2 regions of the Consotaella aegiceratis genome follow, and region 2 is predicted to be linked to the other one. Evidence: riboswitches for the same ligand, from Rfam matches in the RefSeq annotation. Region 2 holds a riboswitch; the other holds the start of a gene.
What was found. A riboswitch is a leader RNA that binds a small molecule or an ion and turns the genes downstream of it on or off. The one in region 2 is predicted to bind thiamine pyrophosphate.
Positions count from the first base shown of each region.

Region 1 (4,226 bases), on a different contig from region 2:
GATCTTCTCCAGCTACCATTGCTCGCGCTACAACACGAACACCGGGCGGCTCACCGAAGCGATGTTCACCGCCGTGTTCGAGCGCGTGGCGGCGTTTTTGAAGACCTCGGTTTCGTAGAGCAGAACGGAAGCTCGGGTTAAGGCGTATCGGCATGCCGGACTGGATCAAGCACGCGGTGTGGTGGCACCTCTACCCGCTGGGATTCCTGGGGGCGGAGGCCGAAAATGCGGAGGCACCGGTCGTCCATCGGCTGGACCGTCTGGAGCCGTGGCTCGACTATGCGGTCGAGCTCGGAGCGTCCGGCCTGGCGCTCGGCCCGATCTTCGCGTCGGAAACGCACGGCTACGACACCATCGACCACTTCCGCATCGATCCACGCCTCGGCGACGAGGAGGACTTCTACCGACTGGTCGAGGTAGCACGCGGCCGGGGGCTGAAGATCCTGCTCGACGGCGTCTTCAACCACGTCGGCCGTCGCTTTGGAGCCTTCCAGGCGGCACTGGCCGGCGGCCCCGAGGCGCCGGAAGCAGCCTGGTTTCGTCTCTTCTGGCCGCGCTATGGCGGCGAGCCCGACTACGCCTGCTTCGAAGGGCATCGTCAGCTCGTCACGCTCAACCACGACGAGCCGGCCGTGGCCGATTACGTGGTGCGGGTGATGTCCCATTGGCTCGATCGCGGAGCAGCCGGCTGGCGGCTCGACGCCGCCTATGCGATGCCACGCCAGTTCTGGGCCGACGTGCTGCCGCGCGTGCGCCGGGCGCATCCCGAGGCCTATGTCTTCGGCGAGGTCATCCACGGCGATTACGCCGCCTTCGTGGAGCAAACGGGCGTCGACGCCGTCACGCAATACGAGCTCTGGAAGGCGATCTGGAGCGCCATCAACGATCACAACTTCTTCGAGCTTTCCTGGGCGCTCAATCGCCACAACATCTTTCTCGAGCACTTTGTGCCGCAGTCCTTCGTCGGCAACCACGACGTCACACGCATCGCCAGCCAGATCGAGGACGAGCGCCTCCTGCCGCATGCCCTGGTGCTGCTGTTCACCCTCGGCGGCACGCCCTCGGTCTATGCCGGCGACGAACAGGCGTTTCGCGGCATCAAGGAGAACCGCGCCGGCGGCGACGACGCGGTTCGCCCCGCCTTTCCGGCCGTACCGGGCGAACTCGCCCCGCACGGGTGGCCGATCTTTCGCCTGCACCAGGACCTGATCGGCCTGCGGCGCCGCCATCCCTGGCTTCATCGCGCCCGCACGACGATCCAGCATCTGACGAACCGGACGATGGTCTACGAAGCGGCGGATGCCGGCCAAAGTCTCGTCGTTGCGCTCAACCTGACCGATGAGACAAGACTCCTGCCCGCGCCGGGCGCCCGCACCGTTCTCGCTGGAGAGGCAACGACGAGCGACGCCGGGACGACCGACGCCCATGTCGAACTGCCCCCCTTCGGCTGGGCCGTGCTCGACCGCGCCTGACGATCGATAGCCGATTGACAACTGGCATCGGCCCGATCACCCTAGGCCTGTTACCAGGGGGGCCTCGACAAGAGGCTGAGATACTGCTGGCCACGCCCGAACCGGCTTCGGCAGCGCAGTGACCCTTCGAACCTGATCCAGTTCATACTGGCGTAGGGACGGTGCAGACAATGGCGGCCGCATACGACGACACCGTCGGATCTCTTCCCACCTTCCGGTCAGAGCTGGGTCTCCATTGCCTAGGCAAGGAGCCTCGATCATGCCGATTCCATCCCAAACCGACCGCACGACGGCGCCGCAGGTGACGACCGGGCCGCTGCCGGCCTCCTCAAAGGTCTTCATCCCCGGCAGCATCCATCCGGACGTCCGTGTGCCGATGCGCCGGATCGCGCTCCACCCGACGGCCGACGAGCCGCCTCTCGCCGTCTACGATTCCTCTGGTCCCTATACCGATCTTGGCGCCGAGATCACCATCGAATCCGGGCTGCCGGCGCTACGCCGGGCCTGGATCGAAGCGCGCGGCGACGTCGAACGCTATCCCGGCCGCACCGTGGCGCCGGCCGATAACGGCTTCGTCTCCGAGCAGGCCCGCACCCCGGCCTTTTCGATCCAACGACCGCCGCTGCGAGCGAAGGGCGGTCGGGCCGTCACCCAGATGGCCTATGCCCGCGCCGGCATCGTCACGCCTGAAATGGAATTCGCCGCCATCCGGGAAAATGTCGGCCGCAAGGCCGCAGCCGAAGCACAGTCGCGCGACGGCGAGGATTTCGGTGCCGCCATCCCCGATTTCGTGACGCCGGACTTCGTGCGCGACGAGATCGCGAGCGGCCGGGCCATCCTGCCCGCCAACATCAACCATCCCGAAACCGAGCCGATGGTCATCGGCCGCAATTTCCTGGTCAAGATCAACGCCAATATCGGCAACTCGGCCGTCACCTCGTCGATGGCCGAAGAGGTCGAGAAGATGGTCTGGGCGATCCGCTGGGGCGCCGATACGGTGATGGACCTTTCGACCGGCCGCAACATCCACAACATCCGCGGCTGGATCATCCGCAACGCACCCGTGCCGATCGGCACCGTGCCGCTCTATCAGGCGCTGGAGAAGGTCGGCGGCGTCGCCGAGGACCTGACCTGGGAAATCTATCGCGACACGCTGGTCGAGCAGGCCGAACAGGGCGTCGACTATTTCACCATCCATGCCGGCGTGCGGCTGCACCACATCCCGCTCACCGTCGACAGGGTGACCGGCATCGTCAGCCGCGGCGGCTCGATCATGGCCAAGTGGTGCCTGCATCACCACCGCGAAAGCTTCCTCTACGAGCATTTCGAGGAAATCTGCGACATCTGCCGCCGCTACGACGTGGCGTTCTCGTTGGGCGACGGGCTGCGACCCGGCTCGATCGCCGACGCCAACGACCGCGCCCAGTTCGCGGAGTTGGAGACGCTCGGCGAGCTGACGCAGATCGCCTGGGCCAAGGATTGCCAGGTGATGATCGAAGGCCCCGGGCATGTGCCGATGCACAAGATCAAGGTGAACGTCGACAAGCAGATGGCGCTTTGCGGCGAAGCGCCGTTCTATACGCTCGGGCCGCTCACCACGGACATCGCGCCAGGATATGACCACATCACGTCGGCCATCGGCGCCGCGATGATCGGCTGGTTCGGCACGGCGATGCTCTGCTACGTCACGCCCAAGGAACACCTCGGTCTGCCGGACCGCAACGACGTAAAGACCGGTGTCATCACCTACAAGATCGCCGCGCACGCCGCCGATCTCGCCAAGGGCCATCCGGCTGCCCAGGCCTGGGACGACGCCATGTCGTGCGCGCGCTTCGAGTTCCGCTGGGAGGATCAGTTCAACCTGTCGCTCGATCCCGACACGGCCCGCGCCTTCCACGACGAGACGCTGCCGAAGGAGGCTCACAAGCTGGCGCATTTCTGCTCCATGTGCGGGCCGAAATTCTGCTCGATGCGGATCTCGCACGATATCCGCGACGAAGCCCGCAAGGCTGGGATGGAAGAGATGGCCGCCAAGTTCCGCGAAGGCGGCGAGCTCTACGTGCCCAGCGAACCGGCCGAGTAGGCCGATCGATCGCGGGAACGCCGTGTCATCCGATCCGGCTGTGGTCGAGCGGATAGCGCGAAAACCGTTCGGTCAGAAGATCGTAGACGCCGTCGGCGTCCACGTCTCGCAACACCAGGGCGTTGGCGGCACGGCCGCTGACGCCCCACCAGTCGACGACGGTCATACCCATGGTCCGTTCCGACCCGGTCTCGACCGCGACATTGACCTCGCGGCCCGAATAGAGATCGGGCCGGATCAGCCAGGCGACGGTGTTGGGGTCGTGCAGCGGGCCGCCGTCGGTGCCGTATTTTGCCGCCTCGAAGCGTTTTTCGAAGCGGAGCCAGTCCGCCACCACCGATCCCACTCGGTTGCCGATCGCGGCGAAGCGAGCGACGCGCTCGGCGCTGGTCAGAAGCTGGTGCGTACAGTCCAGCGGGATCATGACGATCGGGATACCGGAGGAAAAGACGATTTCTGCCGCATGCGGGTCGACATAAGCATTGAACTCGGCGGCCGGCATGATGTTGCCGACCTCCGAATAGGCGCCGATCATCGTGACGATGCGACCGATCCTCTGTCGCAGCGCCGACTCTCGCGCGAGTGCCAAGGCCAGATTGGTCATCGGCCCGATGGCGCAGAGGGTCACCACTCCCGGCTCATGGGCCATCACCGTCTGGATGATGAAATCG
Region 1 is NZ_JAZHFT010000011.1:10,279-14,504, reverse strand. Features, by position in the region: gene SMD10_RS09770 (uracil-DNA glycosylase) at 1-118, shown strand, start outside; gene SMD10_RS09765 (alpha-amylase family glycosyl hydrolase) at 153-1,472, shown strand; TPP riboswitch at 1,518-1,649, shown strand; gene thiC (phosphomethylpyrimidine synthase ThiC) at 1,732-3,555, shown strand; gene SMD10_RS09755 (nucleoside hydrolase) at 3,581-4,226, opposite strand, start outside.
Region 1: it holds a riboswitch for thiamine pyrophosphate, as region 2 does, so the genes downstream of both, thiC (phosphomethylpyrimidine synthase ThiC) here and thiB (thiamine ABC transporter substrate binding subunit) in region 2, are expected to answer to the same signal.

Region 2 (4,226 bases):
AGTACATATATGATTACGCCTCGACCCATCCCCGTGTCAATCCGCAATGTGGACTCGGTCCAAGGACGTGTTATGGGTGCCCGATGTCAGAGCCGATCGACGACCGTCGCACCCGCAAGCGCCTAGCCACGCGACGGGCTATTTCTTTGGCCGCCGACCAGCTCTTTCGGGAGCGGGGCTTCGATCATGTGACGGTGGATGAGATCGCGGCCGCCGCCGATGTCGGGCGGATGACGGTCTTCAATCACTTCCCCCGCAAGGAGGACATGTTCTTCGACCGCGACGAGGAAGGGCGCGAGATTCTACGCAATGCGTTGCGGCGGAAGGATCCCGGCGTTGCGCCGATCGAGACGCTGCGCCTGCTGGCCCATCGGCTCGTTGCGGAGCGGATCCCTTTTCTCCAGTTTTCGGCCGGCAGCCGGAGCTTCGTGGAGACGGTCGAACGCAGCGAGGCCCTGAAGGCGCGCGCCAGGGCGATCCGTGATGAACTCGCGCAAGTCGTGGCCGTGGCGCTATCGGAGCGCGTCGGGCGGGACCCATCCGATCCCGACGCCCATCTCGCAGCCGGCCTGCTTCTGGCGACGTGGAGCGTGGCCTTCCTCCAGGCGCATCGGGTCTTTCGACAGGGAGGGTCGGCAAGGGACGCGAAAACCGCCTTCCTCGCCATCGTCGACCAGGGAACCCTCGGCCTGAAGGCAGCCATGGCCGGCACGCCCTACGCCTGACCCCGCCACAGGCGCTTTCCGCCGGTCGACAAGGCCTTGAAGTCGCGAGCTTCTATGAATGGATTGGTTTCACCAGCCGAACGGGTGAGGCCGGTGATCAGGGCGGGTGCAGTTGCTTAAACTGGTGATCCCGACAGGATTCGAACCTGTGACCCTCAGATTAGGAATCTGATGCTCTATCCTGCTGAGCTACGGGACCACGCGGCGGCACCATAAGCCAAAGTCAGGGCCTGCGCCAACCCTCAAACACCCGATCGGATGGCCCTGACCCGATCGGCGACCCTGTTCGATCCGCGCGCTACACGGTCGCCGACTGCGCCAGGACGATGGAGCGGCCGCGCTTGATCGTCACCTCGACCCGGCCGAGCGCCTCGTTCGACAGCGTCAGGACCGAATGGAACGGCAGATCGATCGCGTCGAGCGGCCATTTCGCGCCGCTGACGCTGAGGCCGCCGAGATCGGAGAAGGGCAGGATCGAAAACACCGTGCCCGCCGTCAGGTCGAAGCGGCGGGTGCTCTCGATCAGCGGCCAGGCCTCCTCGCGGCCGCTGGCGAGGTGCACGTCCAGGCCCTTCTCACCATAGCGCAGGGCCAGCCCGAGGTTCATGAAGGCGTGGTCGGTGCGCGGCCCACCGAGCGCCCCCACCAGCGTCAGCGACGTGGCGCCGCGCTCGATCGCCGCTTCCACCGCCAGTTCGCCGTCGCTTGCCGCCTTGTCGCGCGGAAAAGGCTGGCGCGGCACGTCCTTGTGCCGGCTCGTCTCCTCGTCCGCCGCCGAATCGAAGTCGCCGACCCAGAGCTCCGGCGTGATGCCCAGCGCATGGGCATGCGCCATGCCTCCGTCGGCGGCGATCACCCGAGCCCCTGCGAGTTTTGCGCGCAGGGTGGCGGTCGGCCAGACGGGCCCGGCGAGAAGAATGGCGAAATGGCTCATGATTGCGCTGGTAGCGCGCCGGAGGGCGGCGCGCAATCGTGCATCTTCGCTTGCCCCCATCCGGTTCGTTCTCTAAGTCTGGTGCTGCTCACACGGGGTGCCCGAGAACGGGCTGAGAGGCGGTTTGCCGCCAACCCGCCGAACCTGATCCGGCTCGCACCGGCGGAGGGATGAAGAGCTTTCGTGATTTGCGAACGCGCCTCTTCCCCATTCGAAACCCAAGGAGGCGCTCATGTGCTCACGTCCGATCCTCGCTTCTTTGATGCTCGTGGCGTCCGCTGCCGTGGCGGCGGGGCCTGCCGCCGCGCAGGACCAGCCCGTGCTCACGGTCTACGCCTATGAGAGTTTCATCGCCGATTGGGGCCCGGGTCCCAAGGTGAAGGAGGCCTTCGAGGGCCAATGCGGCTGCACGGTCGAATGGGTCGGGCTGGAAGATGGCGTGGCCATCCTCAACCGGCTGAAGCTGGAAGGCGGTTCGACGCCCGCCGACGTGGTCCTCGGCCTCGACACCAATCTGGTCGCCGAAGCCAAGGCGACGGGTCTTTTCGCTCCGAGCGACGTCGACAAGGCGGCCGTTTCTGTCCCCGGCGGCTTCGATGACGAGAGTTTCGTGCCCTTCGACTATGGATGGTTCGCTGTCGTCTATGACAGCGAGGCGATCGATCGGCCGCCGCACAGCCTGGACGACCTCGTAACCGGCGATCCCGAGACGAAGATCGTCATCGAGGACCCGCGCACCTCGACGCCGGGTCTCGGCCTGCTTCTCTGGATGAAGAAGGTCTATGGCGAAGAGGCCGCCGCGAAGTGGAAGCAGATGGCCGACCGCGTCCTGACCGTCACGCCGGGCTGGAGCGAGGCCTATGGCATGCTGACCGGCGGCGAGACGCCGATGGTCTTGAGCTACACCACGTCGCCGGCCTATCACATGATCGAAGAGGATACGGACCGCTACCAGGCGGCCGCCTTCGACGAAGGCCATTATATCCAGGTCGAGGTCGCCGGCCGGCTCGCCGCCTCCGATCACCCCGACCTCGCGCGGGACTTCCTCGCCTTTCTGATCTCGCCCGCCGTCCAGGACCTGCTGCCGACCACCAACTGGATGATGCCGGCCGCCAAGACCGACGCCGCCCTGCCGGAGGCCTTCGACCGGCTGGTGATGCCGGAGAAGACCTTGTCCTTCACGCCGGACGAGGTCGCCGCGAACCGCCGGGCCTGGACCGACGAATGGCTGGAGGCGATGGGGCGCTGAACGGGGCGGTGAGGCATCGGGAAGGCGAACCGCGGTGAAAGCCGTTGCGGATCTGGAATGGCGGGTCGGGGCCGGACTTGTCGCCGTGCTTGCGCTGGCCGTCTTCCTCGGCGGGGCCTTCGTTTCGCTGCTCGTGCAGGCCGGCTCGATCGAATCCCTCGGCGCGGTGCTGTCCAGCCGCTATCTCTGGGGCGTGGCCGGCTTCACGCTGGAGCAGGCGCTTCTGTCGACCGTCTTGTCGCTCGTCTGCGGGCTGCCGCTCGCCCTGGCCCTGCATCGCTCGCGGTTCGTCGGGCGCACCACGGTGCTGCGGCTGTTCCTGCTGCCGCAGGCGCTGCCGGTGCTGGTCGGAGCGCTCGCCATCATCGCCATCTGGGGACGCAACGGCCTGCTGTCGCAAACTGCCGTGGCGCTCGGCCTGCCGCGTCTCGACATCTATGGCCTGCCGGGCATCCTGATCGCCCATGTCTTCTTCAACATGCCGCTGGCAGCACGGCTGATGGTGGCGGCCCTCGACGCCGTGCCGGCCGAAAGCTGGAAGCTCGCCGGCCAGCTTTCGCTCAATCCGCTCACCACCTTCCGGACGGTCGAATGGCCGGCGATCCGCACCGCGCTGCCGGGAGCGGCCAGCCTCGTCTTCATGCTGTGCGTGACCAGCTTCACTCTCGTTCTGACGCTCGGCGGGGGGCCGCGCGCGACCACGCTGGAGGTCGCCGTCTACCAGGCGCTGCGGTACGATTTCGATCCCGGCCGTGCGGTGTTCCTCGCGTTGGCGCAGATTCTGCTGACCGGACTCGTGCTGGCCGCCATGCTGCGGCTGGGCGGCGAGGGGCTGGGCGGCTTCACCCTTGGCCGGCGGCCGCGGCGCTATGACCGGATGTCGCCGGCTCTGCGCGTCTTCGATGGGATCGTCATCCTGCTCGGTGTCGGCTTCATCGTGACGCCCTTGCTGGCCGTCGTCGTCGATGGTCTCGCCGCCGACCTCCTGCGGCTTCTGGGCGAAGCGAGCGTGCGCCGGGCGATCGCCACCAGCGGCGCGGTGGCCGCAGCGGCAGCCAGCCTTGGTCTGCTCTTGTCGACGGCGCTGCTCTTCGCCGCCCAGGCATTGGCCGCATCGAGCGCCGCCGGCATCAAGGCCGGGCCGAAGCTGAGGCGCCTGCGGCCGCTGTTCGACCTATCCGGCAGTCTGGTTCTGGTCGTGCCGCCCGTGGTCGTCGGTGCCGGGTGGTTTCTGGCGCTCCGGCATGTGACTCAGGTCTTCGCGGCGGCACCTTATGTCGTGGTCGCCACCAACGCCGTGATGTCGATGCCTTTCATC
Region 2 is NZ_JAZHFT010000032.1:8,278-12,503, reverse strand. Features, by position in the region: gene SMD10_RS18655 (TetR/AcrR family transcriptional regulator) at 84-725, shown strand; tRNA gene SMD10_RS18650 (tRNA-Arg) at 848-924, opposite strand; gene SMD10_RS18645 (thiamine diphosphokinase) at 1,024-1,659, opposite strand; TPP riboswitch at 1,743-1,847, shown strand; gene thiB (thiamine ABC transporter substrate binding subunit) at 1,892-2,908, shown strand; gene thiP (thiamine/thiamine pyrophosphate ABC transporter permease) at 2,943-4,226, shown strand, end outside.